3 regions of the Cellulomonas sp. FA1 genome follow, and region 1 is predicted to be linked to each of the others. Evidence: riboswitches for the same ligand, from Rfam matches in the RefSeq annotation. Region 1 holds a riboswitch; each other region holds the start of a gene.
What was found. A riboswitch is a leader RNA that binds a small molecule or an ion and turns the genes downstream of it on or off. The one in region 1 is predicted to bind S-adenosylmethionine.

Region 1 (6,679 bases):
GCACGCACGTCGTCGAGCCACGCGTCGCCGGCGCGGTAGGCGGCCTGGTGCGCGATCGACGCGACGTGGCTGACGCCGTGCCGCACGATCTCCGGCAGCCGCTCCAGGTCGCGCGCCGCGGGTCCCGGCACGGCGATCGCGGCCTTCAGCCCGGCGAGGTGGAACGCCTTGGACGCCGAGTGCAGCGCGATCGCGTCGGGGATCACGGTGGTGGTGGGCACGAACGGCTCGTCGCCCACCACGAGCGGCGCGTGGATCTCGTCCGCGACGACCCGCACGCCGTGGTGCGCCGCGAGCTCGCCCAGCGCGCGCAGCTCGTCGGCCGTGTGCAGGGTGCCGGTCGGGTTGTGCGGGTGGCACAGCAGGTACGCGCGGGCACCGGCGAACGCGCGGTCCAGCGCGTCGAGGTCGAGCCGCCCCGCGGGCGTGAGCGGAGCGGTGACCACGCGCCGGCCCGCGTGCTCGACGAACGCGCGGAACGGGGGGTAGACCGGCGGGCTGATGACCACGCCGTCGCCGGGCCCGGTCACCAGGCGCAGCACCTCGACGGCGCCCAGCATGACGTCGGGCACGAGCCGTGTGCGCTCGACCGGCACGTCCCAGCCCTGCCGCCGGGCCGCGAAGTCCGCGAACGCCTCCGCGTACGCGGTGCCCTGCGGGCTGGTCGGCTCGGCCTCGTACCCCGTGTCGCCGGTCGTCATGGCGCGGTGCACCGCGTCGACCACCGCCTCGAGGGGCCGGACGTCCATCTCGGCGACGAACGCGGGCAGCACGTCCGGCTCGTACGTGTGCCACTTCAGCGAGGTGCGCCGACGCAGCTCGTCGGGCGTGACGTCGAACGGCGAGGTCATGAGGTCACGGTACGGCCAGGCGTGCGAGTCGTGGCGACGAGGTGCGGCGCCGACGTGCGGCGACTGGGTCTGCGTTCCATTTCTCACCATGGAACTTGAATGCGACCGGTCGCCGTTCAAGTCCGCTTGTCAGCGACGAGGGCTGCTGGTCAGGACGTCGACCACCGCGGGCGCGCGGTAGATCTGGCTCCGGGACTCACCGCCAGATGCCTGCCCGCCGCAGCAGACCGCGCGAGGCCCCGGCCGCCGCGGGTGCGGCGGGCCGGGGCCCCGGGTCGTGCGGCGCGGCGCCTGCGTCAGAGCGTCGCGCGGACCGTGCGGGTCGCCTCGACCAGGTGCTCGAGCGAGGGCGTGACCTCCTCGTAGCGGCGGGTCTTGAGGCCGCAGTCCGGGTTGACCCAGAGCTGGTCGACGTCGATGGTGCGGACCGCCTCGGTGAGCAGCTCGGTGACCTCGGCCTGCGACGGCACGCGGGGCGAGTGGATGTCGTACACGCCCGGGCCGACGGCGCGCGGGTAGCCCGCCGCCGCGATGTCGCCGAGGATCTCCATCTTCGAGCGGGCCGCCTCGATGCTCGTCACGTCCGCGTCGAGGCCGTCGATCGCGTCCATGATCTCGCCGAACTCCGAGTAGCACAGGTGCGTGTGGATCTGCGTGTCCGGGCGCACGCCGGCCGTCGAGAGGCGGAACGAGCGCACCGACCAGTCGAGGTACGCCGCGTGGTCCTTCTCGCGCAGCGGCAGCAGCTCGCGCAGCGCCGGCTCGTCGACCTGCACGATGCCGATGCCCGCGGCCTCGAGGTCCGCGATCTCGTCGCGCAGCGCGAGCGCCACCTGGTTCGCGGTGTCGCCGAGCGGCTGGTCGTCGCGCACGAACGACCACGCGAGGATCGTCACCGGGCCCGTGAGCATGCCCTTGACGGGCTTGTCGGTGAGCGACTGCGTGTACGTGGTCCACGCGACCGTGATGGGTGCGGGCCGCGACACGTCGCCCCACAGGATCGACGGGCGCGTGCAGCGCGAGCCGTACGACTGCACCCAGCCGTTCTGCGTGACCGCGAACCCGTCGAGGTTCTCGGCGAAGTACTGCACCATGTCGTTGCGCTCGGGCTCGCCGTGCACCAGCACGTCCAGGCCGATGCGCTCCTGCAGCTCGACGACCCGGCGGATCTCCGCCTTCATCTCGTCCTCGTACGCCGCCGCCGACAGCTCGCCCTTGCCGAACGCGGCGCGGGCCTTGCGGATCTCGGGCGTCTGCGGGAACGAGCCGATCGTCGTGGTCGGCAGCGCGGGCAGCCGCAGGCGCTCGGCCTGCGCGGCCTTGCGCGCCGCGAACGGGCCGCGGCGGAACTGGTCGTCGGTGAGCGCGGCGGCGCGCTCGCGCACCTCGGGCCGGACCACGCCGGGTGCCGTCGCGCGGCTGCGCACCGCGTCGGACGCCGCGAGCAGCTCGGTGCGCACGGCCTCACGGCCCTCGGTCAGGCCCGTCGCGAGCGTCGCGACCTCGCGGACCTTCTCGTCGGCGAACGCGAGCCACTGCACGAGCGTGCGGTCGAGCGCGGGCTCGTCGTCGAGCGTGTGCGGCACGTGGAACAGCGACGTCGACGTGCCGACCGCGACGGCGGCCGCACCGAGGCCCGCGAGCTGCTCGAGCACCGTGAGCCTCGCGTCGAGGTCCGCGCGCCAGATGTTGTGGCCGTCGACGACGCCGCCGACGAGCGTCTTGCCGGCCAGGCCGGGCACCGGGACCGTGGGCGCGTCGCCGCGCACGAGGTCGATCGCGAGACCCTCGACGTCGGTGGCCGCGAGCACGGGCAGCGCCGCGCCCAGGTCGCCGTAGGGCGCCGCGACGAGGACTGCGGGCCGCTCGGGTCGTGCGAGCTCGGTCGCGAGCGCGCGGTAGGCGCGGGTCGTGGCCTCGGCCAGCACCGCCGCGTCGACGCCGATCGAGTCGGAGACGAGCGCGGGCTCGTCGAGCTGCACCCACGTCGCGCCCGCGGCGGCGAGCTCGGTGAGCAGGCGCGCGTAGACCGGCAGCAGGTCGTCGAGCCTGTCGAGCGGGTGGAAGCCCGCGGGCGCGTCCTCGGTGGGCTTCGCGAGCGCGAGGAACGTCACGGGGCCGACGACGACGGGACGCGTGAGCACGCCGTCGGCGAGCGCCTCGGCGAACTCGGCGACCGGGCGGTCCGACGCGTAGCGGAACGCCGTGCCCGGGCCGATCTCGGGGACCAGGTAGTGGTAGTTCGTGTCGAACCACTTGGTCATCTCGAGCGGCAGGTCGTCGCCGCGGCCGCGCGCGACCGTCGAGTACCCGGCGAGGTCGAGGCGCCCGTCGGCGTCCTGCAGGTCGGCGAAGCGGGCGGGCACGGCGCCGACGAGCGCGGCCGTGTCGAGCACGTGGTCGTAGAACGAGAACGCGCTCGGGATCGCGGGGGCGTCGGTCGCGAGGCCGAGCTCGGCGAGGCGGGCGCGGGTGCGCCGGCGCAGGTCGGCGGCCACGGCCTCGACCTCGTCGGCCGTCCTGCGGCCGGCCCAGAACGCCTCGAGGGCCTTCTTGAGCTCGCGGCGCGGGCCGATGCGGGGGTAGCCGAGGACGGAGCCGGTGGGGAAGGCCGGGGTGGCCGGCGCGGCGGGCGTGGTGCTGGTCATGACAGGTTCCCTCGCGGAGTCGTCGAGGCGGCGCCGGTGGGCGCGGCCGTGGTCGTGGGTGCGGTGGTCGTGGGCGGGGCGGGGTCGGCGACGGTGGTGCGCCGTCCGCCGACGAGGTCGGCGCCGTCGAGCAGGTCGAGCGCCGCCTCGTGGGTGTTGAACGTGTAGACGTGCACGCCGGGCGCGCCGCCGTCCAGCACGCCGTTGACCAGGTCGACACCGGCGCGCGTGCCGCGCCGGTGGCGCTCCGCGGGGTCGTCGGTGCCGCCGAGCAGGTCGAGCAGGCGCTGCGGCACGGGCACGCCCGTCAGCTCCTGCACGCGCAGCAGGCGGGCCGGGTCGGTGGTGGGGATGATCCCCGGCACGATCGGGATGGTGACGCCGGCCTCGCGCGCCTCGGCGACGAGACCGAGGTAGGCCTCGGCGTCGAAGAAGACCTGCGAGATCGCGAAGTCGGCGCCCGCCTCCTGCTTGGCGAGCAGCGCCTGCACGTCCTGCGCGCGTGTGCCGCCGGTCGCGTGGTTGCCGCGCGGGAACGCCGCGACCGCCACGGACAGCGGGCGGACGCGGGCGCGCACCGCCTGCGACGCGGAGCGGCCGCACCGGCGGCCCTCGATCTCGCGGAGCAGCTCGACCAGCTCGGCGGCGGTGTGCACGCCGTCGGGGTGCGGACGCCAGTCCGGCTCGCCCGCGGGCGGGTCGCCGCGCAGCGCGAGGAACGAGCGCACGCCCTCGTCGAGGAACTCCTCGACGATCGTCGTGACCTCGTCGCGCGAGGTGCCCACGCAGGTCAGGTGCGCGATCGGGGTCAGCGACGTCTCGCGCAGCAGGCGCCGCACGAGCACGCGCGTGGTCTCGCGCGTGCGGCCCGACGCGCCGTAGGTCACGGACACGAAGTCGGGCTCGACGGTCTCGAGCTCGCGCACCGTGCGCCAGAGCCGCGGCGCGGCGTCGGGGTTCCGGGGCGGGAAGAGCTCGAAGGACACGGTGGGCCGGTCGAGGGCGCCCGCCTGCTCGGCGCGCCGGCCGGCGGCCCGGGCGGGCGGCGGGGCGGGTGCCTCGACCTCGGCCACGAGGGTCATCGGGTGCGGCCCGGGAGGCACGCGGTGCGTGCGCTCACGGGGCAGCACGGGCTGCACGAGGGGTCGGTCGCCAGGGCGCAGACGGTCATCGTCACTCCATCGTTCCTGGCGGAAGCACCCACACCCTCGCAGGGAGGGGGGTTGCTGCGGCGTCGCGGAGCCAGGTCTCTCAGCCGCTCTGGATGGTCGACGACGATGCTAGCGGCCATGCCCGGATGGCGGACAGCGCTTCTCGTTCAGTGAGACGACTTCGTTCGGTCGGCGGCCCTCCCGGCTCCGACGGGCCGGAGTGGGTCGGAACAGCTCGTCGCACGCCGACCGCCCGGGGCGACGCCGGGTGGACGGCAGGGGTCAGCGGCGGCGGCGGTGCAGCGAGGGCAGCGCCTCGCGTGCCGTGCGCTGGTGCGGCAGACCGAACCAGGACGTCGCCGGGGTCATCACGGGGACGTCGTGCAGGCCCTCGTGCACGGCCGCGAGCACCTGCGGGTCGGGCTCGCCCGCCGTCCACCACGCCTCGTGCGCGGCCTGCACGGGGTCGTGCTGCCCGTCCGGGTGCGCGTGGTGGGTCATGGGGGCGACCTTAGCGGCGGTGGGAAGGGCCCCGTCGGCCGCCGGACGCTTGTTCACCCCACGCGTCACCCCGCCGGAGCAGCGCGCGCGCCACCCGGGGGACGCGGGGTCACCCGGCCACCACGACGCACGCCGCGAGGTGGTCGTCGACCACGCCGCACGCCTGCATCGCGGCGTACGCGGTGGTCGGGCCGACGAACCGGAAGCCGAGCGACTTGAGCTCCTTGGCCAGCGCGGCCGACTCGGCGGTCCGCGCGGGCACGTCGGCGTAGCTGCGCGGGCGCTCGCGGGGCGCCGTGGGCGCGTGCGACCACAGCACCTCGTCGAGCGTGCGGCCGGAGTCGTGCAGCGCGAGCAGCGCGCGGGCGTTCGCGATCGTCGCGTCGACCTTCGCGCGGTTGCGCACGATCCCCGCGTCCGCCATGAGCCGCGCGACGTCGTCCTCGCCGAAGGTCGCCACGACCTCGGGGTCGAACCCGGCGAACGCCGTGCGGAACGCCGGCCGCTTGCGCAGGATCGTGATCCACGCGAGGCCCGACTGGAACGCCTCGAGCGAGATCCGCTCGTACAGCGCGTGCTCGTCGTGGACCGGGACGCCCCACTCGTCGTCGTGGTAGGCCGCGTACACCGGGTCGCCGGAGCCGAAGCACCGGAACGGCTCGTCCTGCGCCAGCGGTGCCGCGGGCGTCGCGTCGGGTGAGGGGGCCGTGGTCGTCATGGCACGAGTCTGGCCCGTCCCGCCGACACCCCGCGTGGCGGTTCACGCCGCCGTGCGTCGCCGCCCGCCGGGCGGGCCTGGGGTCGGCCCGGATCCGTCCGAGGTGCGTGCCCCGGGCAACCGGAGTAGGCAGGGCTGCATGAGCACACCGGCAGCACCCGCCACTCCCGGTCCCGGTCCCACCCGCCGCGCGCCCTGGTGGCCGTGGGCCGTCGCGGTCGTCGTGCTCGTCGGCGTCGTCGTCGCGCTGCTCCTGACACGCGGCGGCGACGACGGCACGGCGGCCCCCACGACGTCGCCCACGCCGACCCCGGCGGCCACGACACCGACCGCACCGGCGAGCCCGAGCGCGACCCCGGCCGCGTCGCCGGCCACGACCGCGGGCTGCGCCCCGACGGGCGACGGGCCGCCCGCCGGCGCGGACGTCCGCGAGGTCGTCGACGTCGACGGCGACGGACGCCCCGACCAGGCGTGGCTCACGGGCGGCGCCGACCGTCGCATCGGCGTCACCACCGCGTCGGGCGCGACGTTCTCGGCCGCGATCGACTCGGCGAGCCCGGTGCCCGCGTCGGCCGTCGTGCAGCGCGTGCAGGCCGACGCGATCCCCGTCGTGCTCGTCGACCTCGGGCGCGAGGCCCGGCTGTGGTCGGTCGTCGACTGCGGGCTCGTGGCGCCCACCAACGCGCAGGGCCAGGCGTACACGTTCGACCGCGGGTTCGCGGGCCAGGGCACGGGCGTCGGCTGCACGCAGGACGGCGGTGCGCTGCGCCTCGCGGGCCTCGACGCCGTGAGCGCCGACGGCGGCACGTT
Region 2 (6,679 bases), 890 kb from region 1:
CGTGGGCGTCGTACGACGCGCCCTGCTCGCGGCGCGCGAGGCGCTCGCGCGCTGTCGCGTCGGACGACGTGAGCAGCACGGACGTGACGTGCGGGCGGTCCCCGACGGCGTCCGCGAGCGTCTCGGTCTCGAGCACGCTGACCGTGTTGGTGTAGACGAGGCGGCGGTGCCCGAGCGCGCGGTAGCGCCGCCAGACGTCGGCGAGGTTCGCGGCCGCGACGCCGTGCTCCCACGGCGCGGGGTGCGCGAGGTCGAGCGCGTCGCCCTCGACGAGCGCGTGGGGCACGTCGCGCGCGACGAGCAGGTCGTGCACCGCGTTCGCGGCGGTCGACTTGCCGACTCCCGACCGGCCGCCGATCAGCAGCACCGACGTGCGGCCGTCGGCGACGTCGTGCCCCGCGAGCCGGTCCACGAGCCGTGCGCGGACGTCGGGCCACTCGTCGGCGAGCACAGAGAAGTAGAGCGAGTCCTGGCGCGTGCCGTCGGCCGCGACGCGGTGGCCGCGCAACCGACCCTCGGGCCGTGCGCCGAGCTTGGTCACCGCGGCGATCGACCGCGCGTTGCGCGCCTCGACCCGGTACGCGCAGCGCGCGACCTCCCACGCCTCGAACGCGTGGGTCATGAGCAGGAGCTTGCACGCCGGGTTGACGTGCGTGCCCCACACGCGCGGGTCGTAGAACGTGTGCCCGACCTCGAGGCGCCCCATGCGCAGGTCGACGTCGTAGAACGACGTGGACCCGACGACCTCGCCGTCGACGAGCACCGCGAACGCGTACCGCGCGGGTGTCGCGAGCGCGGTCTCGACGACGCCCAGCAGGTCGTCGACGCCCCGCGGCGTGGGCGTCGTCATGCCGCGCCAGACGCGCTCGTCGACGAACGCCGCGAGCGCCGCGGCGTGCTCGCGCGTGAGCGGGACGAGTCGGACGCCGTGGCCCTCGAGGGTCAGATCGTGCTGCACGCGGCCCATCCTGGCGGGCGTCCCCGTCAGGCGTGGCGTCGTCTCGCCGCGGAGCCCGCCGGAGGTGGACCCGATCGACCTCTCGCCGCTCGGAGGTGGGGCTGGATCGACCTCTCGCCGCTCGGAGGTGGGGCTGGATCGACCTCTCGCCGCTCGGAGGGCTGGATCGACCTCTCACCACCCCCGGGGTGGGCTGGATCGACCTCTCGCGGGCCGGGGCAGGTCAGTCGTCGAGCGCGGGGCCGCAGGCGGCGGCCGCAGTGGCGGCCAGGTGGTCGAGGCCGCGGACCTCGACCAGGGGGCGCGTGTCGTCGGCGACGGTCCAGCAGCCGTCGACGACCTCGTACGACGCGGCCGGGCCGCGCGTCAGCAGCGTCGTGAGCGCCACGACGAGCCGGTCGACGTGCTCGGCGGTCGTGCCGACGCCCACCGACGCGCGCACCGCGCCGTGCGACGCGCCGAGGCGCGCGAGCAGCGGGTGCGCGCAGAACCGGCCGTCGCGCACGCCGATGCCGTGCTCGGCCGACAGGTACGCGGCGACGAGCCCCGGGTTGAGGTCGCCGACCGTGAACGTCACGACACCGACGGGGTCGACCGCGTCGGGCCAGATGCGCGCGACACGCACGCCGTCGATCGCCTCGAGGCCGGCCACGAGCCGCTCGCGCAGCGCCTGCTCGTGCGCCTCGAGCGCACCGGCGGGCAGCGCCGCGAGCGTGTCGCAGGCCTGCGCGAGCGCGATCGCGCCGAGCACGTTGGGCGAACCGGCCTCGTGCCGCGCGGGTGCGGGCTGCCAGACCGTGCGGTCGGTGCGGACGTCGCGCACGGCGCCGCCGCCGGCGAGGTAGGGCGTGCCGGTGTCGAGCCAGTCACGGCGCCCGACGAGCGCGCCGGCGCCGAACGGCGCGTACGTCTTGTGGCCCGAGAACGCGACGTAGTCGACGTCCGAGGCCGCGAGCGAGAACCCGCGGTGCGGCACGAGCTGGGCGCCGTCCACGGCGACGCGGGTGCCGGCCGCGTGCGCGAGCGCGACGACGCGGTCCAGCGGCAGCGACTCGCCCGTGACGTTCGACGCGCCGGTGAGCGTGAGCAGGGCGTACGGGCGGCGTGCGAGCTCGTCGCGCAGCGCGTCGAGCGTCGCGGCGACCGTCTCCGCGATCGGCAGGACCGTCGCGACCCGGCCGGTGCCGGCGCGCGCGCCCGTGCTGCGCTGCACCCACGGCAGCAGGTTGGCGTGGTGCTCGACGTCGAGCACGAGCACGGCCCCACCCTCGGGCACGACGCCCGCGAGCAGGTTGAGCGAGTCGGTCGTGTTGCGCGTGACGATCGCGACGTCGTCCTCGCGCGCGCCGACGAACCGGGCGATCGACTGCCGCGACGCCTCGTACAGCGCGGTCGACACCTGCGACAGGTAGCCGGCGCCGCGGTGCACCGACGCGTAGAGCGGCAGCACCTCGGCGACGCGCGCCGCGACGGACGCGAGCGCGGGCGCGCTCGCGGCGCAGTCGAGGTTGGCGTAGGTGCGGCTCGTGCCGTCGACGAGCGGCACGGTCGTGGACGCGCCGGTGACGGCCAGCAGCGGGCCGCGGTCGAAGGCGGCGCGGCCCGTCGGCACGGCGGCGCCGGACGCCTCGTCGGCACACGCGAACAGCTCGGTGACGGTGGTCATGGTGGTCCTCCGGTACGGGTCCCTCGGGACCGGCCGGTCCCGCGCTTGCCGGCGCCGGACGGCGCGCGACCAGGTCGTCACCCGGGGCACCCCACCGCGGTTGGAGGGTTGCCGGCCAGCGAGCCGGGGCTTCGCGCTGACACTCTTGACCTGGGTCGAGGATCGGGGCCGCGTCCGGCGCGTGTCAACGCCGACGCGCCGTCGTTCTCGGCATGCGAGACGCGACGTCTCGCGACGAGGGACGGGGCCAGGACGCGGCGCGTGACGGGACGGCGAGCCCGTACCGACGTCAGGGCAGGTCGCGCACCATCACGACGCTGCGGTACGCCTTGCCCCGCCACTGGATCACGTCGCCCTCGACGAACCCCCAGCGCGCGTACATCCGCCGCAGCCCCTGCGCCGGGACGGCCGTGTCGAGGCCGATCGACCGCGCACCGCCGTCGACCGCCCACGTGCGCAGCGCACCCCACAACGCCGACGCCAGGCCGCGGCCGCGCAGGTCCGGGCGGACGGCGAGCTGGTTCAGCCACACCCGGCCGGGCTCGCGCGCCGCGGGCGTCAGCGCCAGCAGCCCACCGCCCGGAGGGCTGCTGCACGTGACGGTCCCCGCGAGCGCACCGGCGGCGTCGACGACGACCCAGGACGCGCCGACGCCGAGCGTGCGGGCCGCCGTCACGTCGTCGCTCTGCGTCGCGCCCGTGAAGTTCAGTCCGGCGGCGGCGAGGTCGGCGTAGGCCGCGTGCAGCAGGCGCGTGAGCGCGGGCACGTCGGAGACGGTCGTGGGGCGGAGCACGAAACCCTCGGGGACGTCCATCGGCGCCCAGCCTGGCACGGCGTCGCGGCCGTCCGCACGGCCCGTCGCCCGCCGTGAGACGCCCGCCGTGAGACGCCCGCGACGACGCCGCCCGCGCGGGCGTAGCATCGCCGCGACCATCCAGAGCGGCCGAGAGATCTGGCTCGACGACGCCGCAGCAACCCGCACGGGCGACCGTGGCGCAGGGTGCTACCGCCAGAGACGATGGGAGGACCATGACCGTGCAGCCGCGTCCCGCCCCCGGTTACGCCGGGGACGTCACCGCCACCGAGGCCTGGCAGATCCTGCAGGAGCGCGACGACGCCGTGCTCGTCGACGTGCGCACCGACGCCGAGTGGCGCTACGTCGGCGTGCCCGACCTGCGGCCCGTCGGCCGGCAGGCCGCGCTCGTCGAGTGGGTGCAGTACCCGTCCGGGCAGCCCAACCCGCGGTTCCTCGAGCAGCTCGCCGCGACCGGCGTCACGCCGGGCGACGGCCGGCCCGTGGTGTTCCTGTGCCGCTCGGGCCAGCGCTCGATCGGCGCGGCGCAGGCCGCGACCGCGGCCGGCTACGGGCCCGCGTACAACGTGCTCGAGGGCTTCGAGGGTCCGACGGGCCCCGACGGCCACCGCGGCCACGTCGGCTGGCGCGCCGACGGCCTGCCGTGGGTCCAGCCGTGAGCGGCGCGACCCCCGACCTGCCCCCGGGCCCGGGCGACTGGGACGACCACCGCCTCGACCGGACCACGCTGCGTCCCGACACGCTCGCGGTGCGCGGCGGGCTCGTGCGCACCGAGTTCGGCGAGATGTCCGAGGCCGTGTTCCTCACGCAGGGGTACACGTACGCGACGGCCGCGCAGGCCGAGGCCGGGTTCGCCGGCGACGTCGACCGCTTCCTGTACTCGCGCTACGGCAACCCCACCGTGACGACGTTCGAGGAGCGGCTGCGGCTGCTCGAGGGCGCCGAGGCGTGCTACGCGACCGCGTCGGGCATGTCCGCGGTGTTCACCGCGCTGGCCGCGCTCGTGCGGTCCGGCTCGCGCATCGTCGCGGCGCGCGCGCTGTTCGGGTCGTCGGTCGTGATCTTCGACGAGATCCTCGCCAAGTGGGGCGTGCGCACCGACTACGTCGACGGGCACGTGCCCGCGCAGTGGGAGGCCGCGCTCGCGACACCCGCCGACGTCGTGTTCTTCGAGACCCCGTCGAACCCGATGCAGGACCTCGTCGACATCGCGACCGTGAGCCGGCTCGCGCACGCGGCCGGCGCGACCGTCGTCGTCGACAACGTCTTCGCGACGCCCGTGTTCTCGCGCCCGCTCGAGCACGGTGCCGACGTCGTCGTGTACTCCGCCACCAAGCACGTCGACGGGCAGGGGCGCGTGCTCGGCGGCGCGATCCTCGGGTCCGCCGACTACGTGCGCGGACCCGTGCAGACGCTGCTGCGCAACACCGGGCCGTCGCTCTCGCCGTTCAACGCGTGGGTGCTGCTCAAGGGCCTGGAGACCATGAGCGTGCGCGTGCGCCACCAGGCGGCGTCGGCGCTCACGCTCGCGCGGTGGCTCGAGGAGCAGCCCGGCGTCGCGCGCGTCCGGTACCCGTTCCTGGAGTCGCACCCGCAGCACGACCTGGCGCGCGCGCAGCAGACCGGCGGCGGCACGGTCGTCACGTTCGACCTCGCGGTCCCGCCCGACGCACCCGCCGACGTCGCGAAGAAGGCCACGTTCGGCGTGCTCGACGCGCTGCGCGTCGTCGACATCTCGAACAACCTCGGCGACGCGAAGTCGATCGTCACGCACCCCGCGACGACGACGCACCGCAAGCTCGGCCCCGCGGGCCGCGCCGCGGTCGGCATCGGCGAGGCCACCGTGCGGCTGTCGGTGGGGCTCGAGGACGTCGAGGACCTGCGCGACGACCTCGCGCAGGCGCTCGCGACGCTCACGGGCTGACGGCGGGTCGCGGTCGGGGCCGGCGGTGGTCGGGACGGGCCGCGGTCGGGGCGGAGGTCAGCCCGCAGCGACCAGCCCGACCGCGACCACGGCGTCGGTCGCGGCGGTCACCGTCACGTCGACCGCCCCGCCGGGCAGGTCGAACGACGGGCCGTCGGCCATGGTGGCGCCGCCCTCGACGAGGGGCACGCACGGCGCCTCGGACGACGCGACCTCGGCGCCGTCGGCGACGACCGTGACCGTGACGGGCGCGCCGTCGTCCGACGTGCACACGACGCGCGGCGCGTACGACCCGGCGGTCACGTCGGCGAGCGTCGCGCGCTGCGTCCCGCCGCCGGCGACGGCGCCCGCGAACGCCTCGGTCGCGTCGCCCGTCTGCGCGAGCACGGCACGCTGGTCGTCCGGGGACGGCGGCTCGGACGCCCCCGCCCCGGCCCTCGGCGCAACGGGCGACGTCGGGCCCGGGGCGGGGGCTTCGCCGTCGGAGCACGCGGCGAGCACCAGGGCCGCCGCCGGGGCGAGCAGGAGGGCTGCGAGGCGTCGTCGGGGTCGCATGGCGGGGACGCTAGCGCAGGGCCGGGGCCCGACCAGGGCCGGGCCCGTCCCCCGTCACCGGCCACGGGGACGCACGGGCGGGCCCGTGTCGGGCGCGGGTGAGAGGCTGGGCGCATGCATTTCCGATTCCTCGGCAACTCCGGCCTCAAGATCTCCGAGCTCACCTACGGCAACTGGCTGACCCACGGGTCCCAGGTCGAGAACGACACCGCGACGGCGTGCGTGCGCGCCGCGCTCGACGTCGGCATCACGACGTTCGACACGGCCGACGTGTACGCCAACACGGTCGCCGAGTCCGTGCTGGGCGACGCCCTGGCCGGCGAGCGGCGCGAGTCGCTCGAGATCTTCACGAAGGTCTACTGGCCGACCGGCCCCGGCGGCCCGAACGACACGGGCCTGTCGCGCAAGCACATCCGCGAGTCGATCGACGGGTCGCTGCGTCGCCTGCGCACCGACTACGTCGACCTCTACCAGGCGCACCGCTACGACCACGAGACGCCGCTCGAGGAGACGATGCAGGCGTTCGCCGACGTCGTCCGCCAGGGCAAGGCGCTGTACATCGGCGTGAGCGAGTGGACCGCCGACCAGATCCGCGCGGGTCACGCGCTCGCGAAGGACCTGGGCGTGCAGCTGGTGTCGAACCAGCCGCAGTACTCGGCGCTGTGGCGCGTCATCGAGCCCGAGGTCGTGCCGACCTCGCGCGAGCTCGGCGTCTCGCAGGTCGTGTGGTCCCCCATCGCGCAGGGCGTGCTCACCGGCAAG
Region 3 (6,679 bases), 910 kb from region 1:
CTCGCCCGCGGGTGCCGGCGTCGGGGCCGCGGGGGGTGCCGGGGTCGTGGGCGGCGTGACCTCCGGTGCGGGCGGCGCCGCCGGCGGCGCGGGCGGCGGGGTCACGGGCGGCGCGACGGGCGGCACCACCGGGGGCGGCGTGGCCGCCGTGCGGCACACCGGCGCCTGGCCGCCCTCGCCGTGGTGCTCGTCGTACCCGGCGACCTGCACCCACGTCACGCACGCGTCGGCGGGCAGACCCGCGCGGTCCCACGTGAGCGTCGACGTGCCCGCGAGGTCGGCGTAGGGCGTGCCCGGACCCTCGACGTGCACGTTGCGCGACGCGCGACCGGCGGCCGTGGTGTAGACGACGTTGACGTGCCCGTGGACCTCGAAGACGTCGCCCGCGGGCAGCTCGAGGCCGGTCGGCGTGACGCGGTACGGCGTCGGGGAGTCGGAGCCCGCGCTCGCGGACGTCGCGGCCCCGACGAGCGTGAGCGCGGCGGCCGCGGCGGCGGCGGGGGCGGTGAGCAGGGCGGTGCGACGGCGCGACATCGGGTCCTCGTGTCCGGGGGAGGTGCCGCCCGTGGTGCGTTCGGGTGACGCACGGGGCGGCGGGCACGCGCAGGCTATCGGGCAGAACGGACGAAAAGTATGAGAACCGTGTGAGAAGTGGACGTACGTCGCACGGGCGGAGCAACGGGACGTCTCGCCGACGCCTGCTCCCCGGCGTGCGTCGGCCGTGGACGCGCCGCCGTCGCGCCCTCGCGCGCCGGTACCCTGGGGCCGTCTGCCGACCTTGCGGCGCGGGTACCTGCGCGGGCGAGCGCCCCCCACGGACCCGGCCCCCACCGAGGGAACCGATGACCACCGCACCTGCGCGCCCCGACGTCCCCCAGCACACGTCCGACACCGTCGAGCACGCCGCCGCGACGCCCGACCTCGAGCAGCCGTTCGCCGAGCTCGGCCTCAAGCCCGACGAGTACCAGCGGATCCGCGACATCCTGGGCCGGCGCCCCACCGCGGCCGAGCTCGCGATGTACTCCGTCATGTGGTCGGAGCACTGCTCCTACAAGTCGTCGAAGACGCACCTGCGGCAGTTCGGCGACAAGACGACCCCGGCGATGCGCGAGCACCTGCTCGTCGGCATCGGCGAGAACGCCGGCGTGGTGGACATCGGCGACGGCTGGGCCGTGACGTTCAAGGTCGAGTCGCACAACCACCCGTCGTACGTCGAGCCGTACCAGGGCGCCGCGACGGGTGTCGGCGGGATCGTGCGCGACATCATCTCGATGGGTGCGCGGCCCGTGGCGGTCATGGACCAGCTGCGGTTCGGCGCACCCGAGCACCCCGACACCGCGCGCGTCGTGCACGGCGTCGTGTCGGGCGTCGGCGGGTACGGCAACAGCCTGGGCCTGCCGAACATCGGCGGCGAGCTCGTGTTCGACGCCTGCTACCAGGGCAACCCGCTGGTCAACGCGCTGTGCCTGGGCGTGCTCCGGCACGAGGACATCCACCTGGCCAACGCCTCGGGCGTCGGCAACAAGGTCGTGCTGTTCGGCGCGCGCACGGGCGGCGACGGCATCGGCGGCGCGTCGATCCTCGCGTCCGAGACGTTCGACGACGAGAAGCCGTCGAAGCGCCCGTCGGTGCAGGTCGGCGACCCGTTCATGGAGAAGGTGCTCATCGAGTGCTGCCTCGAGCTGTACGCCGCGCGCGTCGTCGAGGGCATCCAGGACCTGGGGGCCGCGGGCATCTCGTGCGCGACGAGCGAGCTCGCGTCCAACGGTGACGGCGGCATGCACGTCGACCTCGAGAACGTGCTGCTGCGTGACCCCACCCTGACGGCCGGCGAGATCCTCATGTCGGAGTCGCAGGAGCGCATGATGGCGGTCGTCAGCCCCGAGAAGCTCGACGAGTTCCTCGCGATCACCGCGCGCTGGGACGTCGAGACGGCCGTGATCGGCGAGGTCACGGGCACCGGGCGCCTGACCATCGACCACCACGGCGACCGCATCGTCGACGTCGACCCGAAGACCGTCGCGCACGAGGGGCCGGTCTACGACCGCCCGTACGCGCGCCCCGCGTGGCAGGACGGGCTCGTCGCCGACTCGGTGAGCACGCCCGAGGGCGCGCGGCGGTACGCGCGCCCGGAGTCCGCCGACGAGCTGCGCGCGACGCTGCTGCGGCTGCTCGCGTCGCCGAACCTCGCGTCGCCCGCGTGGGTCACCGACCAGTACGACCGGTTCGTGCAGGGCAACACCGCGCTCGCGCAGCCCGACGACTCGGGCGTCGTGCGCGTCGACGAGACGACGGGCCTGGGCGTCGCGCTCGCGACCGACGCGAACGGGCGCTATGCCAAGCTCGACCCGTACACGGGCGCGCAGCTCGCGCTCGCCGAGGCGTACCGCAACGTCGCGACGGTCGGCGCGCGGCCCATGGCCGTCACCGACTGCCTCAACTTCGGCAGCCCCGAGCACCCCGACTCGATGTGGCAGCTCGTCGAGGCGATCCGCGGCCTGGCCGACGCGTGCCAGACGCTCGAGGTGCCGGTGACCGGCGGCAACGTGTCGCTGTACAACGGCACGGGCGAGCCCGGGCAGATCGACTCGTCGATCCACCCGACGCCCGTGGTCGGCGTGCTGGGCGTGCTCGACGACGTCGCGGACGCCGTGCCCTCGGGGTGGACGCAGCCGGGCCAGGCCGTCTACCTGCTGGGCACGACGCGCGCCGAGCTCGACGGGTCGGCGTGGGCCGACGTCGTGCACGGGCACCTGGGCGGCGTGCCGCCGCGCGTCGACCTCGACGCCGAGCGCCGCCTCGCGCAGGTGCTCGTCGCCGCGGCGCGCGACGACCTGGTCGACGCGGCGCACGACCTGTCGGAGGGCGGGCTCGCGCTCGCGCTCGTCGAGTCGAGCCTGCGCTACGGCGTGGGCGTGCAGGTCGACCTCGACGCGTTGTGCGCGCGCGACGGCGTGACGCCGTTCGAGGCGCTGTTCTCCGAGTCGCAGGCGCGCGTGCTCGTCGCCGTGCCGCGCTCGGAGGAGGTGCGCCTGCAGGACCTGTGCACCGCGCGCGGCGTGCTCGCGCTGCGGCTGGGGGAGACGGCCGAGGCGTGCTCGCCGGGGGCCGGGACGCCCGTCGACGACGCGGACCACGCGCACGCGGCCGCCGTCGAGGTGCGGGGGCTGTTCACGCTGCCGCTCGCGGAGGCCCGTGCCGAGTGGGAGGCGACGCTGCCGCGCCTGTTCGGCTGACGGCGCCTGCTCGACCCCGACGCCCGCCCTCGCGCCCCGTGCGCGGCGGCGGGCGTCGTCGTGCCCGGAGGGGTGTCGGGCCTGCGTGCGTCCCGGATCGTGGACGCGGTGTCCGCGGGCGTTGACACGGCCCGTGGGCGGGCATAAATTTCCGATCAATCAAGTCGGCTTTATGTCGACGACACAGGTCACGAGCTCCGACGCGAAGCCCCGGCTGGTCGGACGGCAACCCACCCGCGCGGCGGGGTGCCCCGGGTGAGGACCAGGCGCACGCCGTGCGCAACGACCGCGAGGGACGGACCGACATGGAGCGACAGGTGAGCAGGCAGACGGCCGCGCGGCGCGAGCACGCGACCTGTCCGGCGCCGTGCCGGGCCCTGCGCGACTGTCGCTGACCCGACCTCCCGCGGCGCCGTCGTGCCGCCGCCCGCGTCGTCGGCGACGAGCCCGTCGTGCTCGACACCGGCACCGCTGACCCCGTCGCGACGCGCACGCCGCGCTCGACGCCGGCACCGCTGACCCGGTGGCGACCCCGCCGGGGCGGTGACCGCACCCGCGGCGCCCGCCGTGGACGTGAGCCGTCGTGCCCTCGGCGGACCGGCCGCGTCCCCCATCACGCGGACGCCGCGGCGTCGCCTCGCCGCACCTCGGAACCCCCACCTCCCCACCCCGGGGACCCGCACGCCCCGTCGACCGACGCGGGCGCGGTCCCGCGCACCCCTGGAGCATCCGTGCCCGACACCCGCCCGTCCCTGCACCTCGGCGTCGACCTCACCGACGCCGGCGCCCACCCCGCCGCGTGGCGCACCGTCCCGGCCGCCGCGCACGGCTGGTTCGACCCCCGCCGCACCGCCGAGCTGCTGGCGACCGCGCAGCGCGGCCTGCTCGACCTCGCGGTCCTCGACGACGACCACGTGCTGCAGGAGGCACCCGCCGGTGGCCTGCAGGGCCGGCTCGACGCGGTGCTGCTCGCGGCGCACCTCGCACCGCGCAGCGCCGGCATCGGCCTGGTCGCGCGCACCGACACGACGCACACCGAGCCGTTCCACGTCTCCAAGGCGATCGCCACGGTCGACCACGTCAGCCGCGGGCGCGCGGGGTGGCAGGTCGGCTGGTCCACGGGCCCCGCGCAGGCCGCGGCGTTCGGGCGCAAGGACCCGCAGGACCACGACGACGCGGTCGACGAGGCCGCCGAGGTCGCGCACGTCGTCGGGCTGCTGTGGGACTCGTGGGAGGACGACGCCGTGATCCGTGACGTCGCGACCGGCCGCTACGTCGACCGCGACAAGCTGCACCGGGTCGACCACGCGGGCCCGCGGTTCTCGGTCGCCGGGCCGTCGATCACGCCCCGTCCGCCGCAGGGTCGCCCGCCGGTCGTCGTGCCGGTCACGTCCGACGCGACGCTCGCGCTCGCGGCGCGCCACGCCGACGTCGTGCGGCTGCGCGCGACCGACGTGAGCGCGGCCCGCGCGCAGCGCGACCGCCTGCACGAGCAGGCCGTCGCGGCGGGGCGGGACCCGCGCGACCTGCGCGTGCTCGTCGACACCTCCCTGCTGCTGGCCGACGACCGGTCGTCGGCGGCGGCCCGGCTCGCGGTCCTCGACGACCTGGCGGGCGAGCCGTGGCGCCCGGCGTCGCTCACGCACGTCGGCACGCCGGCGGACCTCGCGGCCGTGCTCGACGCGTGGCGCGAGGTGGTCGACGGGTTCCACCTGCTGCCGGCGGTGCTGCCCACGGACCTCGACGCGGTGGTCGACGGGCTGGTGCCGCTGCTGCAGGACGCGGGTCTGTTCCGCACCTCCTACCCGGGCACGACGCTGCGCGACACCCTCGGGCTCGCGCGCCCCGCCAACGTCCTCGCCGCGACGGCCTGAGAGGGGTCCGCCATGACCACGCGTCCGCGCAAGCAGGTCCGGCTCGGGGTGCACTTCCCGGGCGTCAACAGCACGACGGTCTGGAGCGACCCCACGGCGGGCAGCCAGGTCGACTTCTCGTCGTTCGAGCACCTCGCCACGCGCGCCGAGGCCGCGCACCTGGACTTCTTCTTCCTCGCCGAGGGCCTGCGGCTGCGCGAGCACAAGGGCCGCATCCACGACCTCGACGTCGTCGGGCGACCCGACACGCTGCCCGTGCTCGCGGCCCTCGCCGCGGTGACCGACCGCCTCGGCCTGGCGGGCACCATCAGCACGACCTTCAACGAGCCGTGGGAGGTCGCGCGGCAGTTCGCGACGCTCGACGTGCTGTCGCGCGGACGCGCCGCGTGGAACCTCGTGACCAGCCCCGACGCGTTCACGGGCGCGAACTTCCGTCGCGGCGGGTACCTGCCGTACCCGCTGCGCTACGAGCGGGCCCGCGAGGTCGTCGACGCGGCGCGCGCGCTGTGGGACTCGTGGGACGACGACGCGGTGCTCGCCGACCCCGCCGCGGGCAGGTTCCTGCGCGACGGGGCCGTGCGCCCCGTCGCGCACCACGGCCCGCACGCGGACGTCGTCGGCACGTTCCCCGCACCGCGCGGCCCGCAGGGCCACCCCGTGCTGTTCCAGGCCGGCGACTCCGCCGACGGACGCGACTTCGCGGCCGCCACGGCGGACGTCGTGTTCTCCATGCACTCGACGTTCGACGCCGGGCAGGCGTTCTACACCGACGTGAAGTCGCGGCTCGCCGCGCACGGACGCACGCCCGACGAGCTGCTGATCCTCCCGGCGGTCACCGCCGTGATCGGCGACACCGAGGCCGAGGCGCACGAACGCGCCCGGCACGTCCGCCGCCAGCAGGTGTCCGGTCCCACCGCGATCGCGTTCCTCGAGCAGGTGTGGGGGCGCGACCTCGAGGCGTACGACCCCGACGGCCCGCTGCCCGACGTCGACCCCGACGTCGAGAACGCGTCGATCACGCGCGGTCGCGTGCGGCACGCGAAGGACCCGCTCGCGGTCGCCCGGCAGTGGCGCGAGCAGGCCGAGGCGAACCGCTGGTCGATCCGCGACCTCGTCATCCACGCGACGACGCGCGGCGGGTTCGTCGGCACGGCGCAGCAGGTGGCCGACGACATCGACCGCCACGTCCAGCAGGACGCGTCCGACGGTTTCATCCTCGTGCCGCACCTCACGCCGCACGGCCTCGACGACGTGCTCGACCGGGTCGTCCCGCTGCTCGTCGAGCGCGGCTCGTTCCGCGCCGGGTACACGGGCGAGACGCTGCGCGACCACCTCGGGCTGCCGCGCCCCGCGCGCCGCGACCACGCCGCGCACGCCGCCGCGTCGACCCCCCGCCCGCTCGCCGCCGTCGGCCGCTGAGCCCCGCCACCCCTGTCCCCCGGAAGGACGTCATGACCACCGCACCGCACGCCCCCGCACGGCGCCCCCGCGCACGCCTCCGGGCGGTCGCCGCGCTCGTCCCGGCCCTGCTGCTCGCCGCGTGCTCGACGGCCGCGGCCCCCGCCGTCG

Region 2: it holds a riboswitch for S-adenosylmethionine, as region 1 does, so the genes downstream of both, GY42_RS09760 (rhodanese-like domain-containing protein) here and GY42_RS13715 (methylenetetrahydrofolate reductase) in region 1, are expected to answer to the same signal.
Region 3: it holds a riboswitch for S-adenosylmethionine, as region 1 does, so the genes downstream of both, GY42_RS09675 (LLM class flavin-dependent oxidoreductase) here and GY42_RS13715 (methylenetetrahydrofolate reductase) in region 1, are expected to answer to the same signal.

What each region holds. Positions count from the first base shown of each region.
Region 1 covers NZ_LBMY01000001.1:3,048,976-3,055,654, forward strand. The annotation lists gene GY42_RS13705 (MalY/PatB family protein) at 1-851, opposite strand, end outside; gene metE (5-methyltetrahydropteroyltriglutamate--homocysteine S-methyltransferase) at 1,148-3,499, opposite strand; gene GY42_RS13715 (methylenetetrahydrofolate reductase) at 3,496-4,581, opposite strand; SAM riboswitch class I at 4,664-4,770, opposite strand; gene GY42_RS13720 (hypothetical protein) at 4,933-5,151, opposite strand; gene GY42_RS13725 (DNA-3-methyladenine glycosylase I) at 5,261-5,869, opposite strand; gene GY42_RS18335 (hypothetical protein) at 6,009-6,679, shown strand, end outside.
Region 2 covers NZ_LBMY01000001.1:2,154,625-2,161,303, forward strand. The annotation lists gene GY42_RS20130 (GNAT family N-acetyltransferase) at 1-958, opposite strand, end outside; gene GY42_RS09750 (aminotransferase class V-fold PLP-dependent enzyme) at 1,182-2,624, opposite strand; SAM riboswitch class IV at 2,661-2,775, opposite strand; gene GY42_RS09755 (GNAT family N-acetyltransferase) at 2,914-3,438, opposite strand; SAM riboswitch class I at 3,552-3,649, shown strand; gene GY42_RS09760 (rhodanese-like domain-containing protein) at 3,654-4,097, shown strand; gene GY42_RS09765 (O-succinylhomoserine sulfhydrylase) at 4,115-5,362, shown strand; gene GY42_RS09770 (hypothetical protein) at 5,420-5,917, opposite strand; gene GY42_RS09775 (aldo/keto reductase family protein) at 6,032-6,679, shown strand, end outside.
Region 3 covers NZ_LBMY01000001.1:2,135,808-2,142,486, reverse strand. The annotation lists gene GY42_RS19380 (LPXTG cell wall anchor domain-containing protein) at 1-534, opposite strand, end outside; gene purL (phosphoribosylformylglycinamidine synthase subunit PurL) at 843-3,236, shown strand; SAM riboswitch class IV at 3,423-3,528, shown strand; gene GY42_RS09675 (LLM class flavin-dependent oxidoreductase) at 3,968-5,110, shown strand; gene GY42_RS09670 (NtaA/DmoA family FMN-dependent monooxygenase) at 5,123-6,529, shown strand; gene GY42_RS09665 (ABC transporter substrate-binding protein) at 6,562-6,679, shown strand, end outside.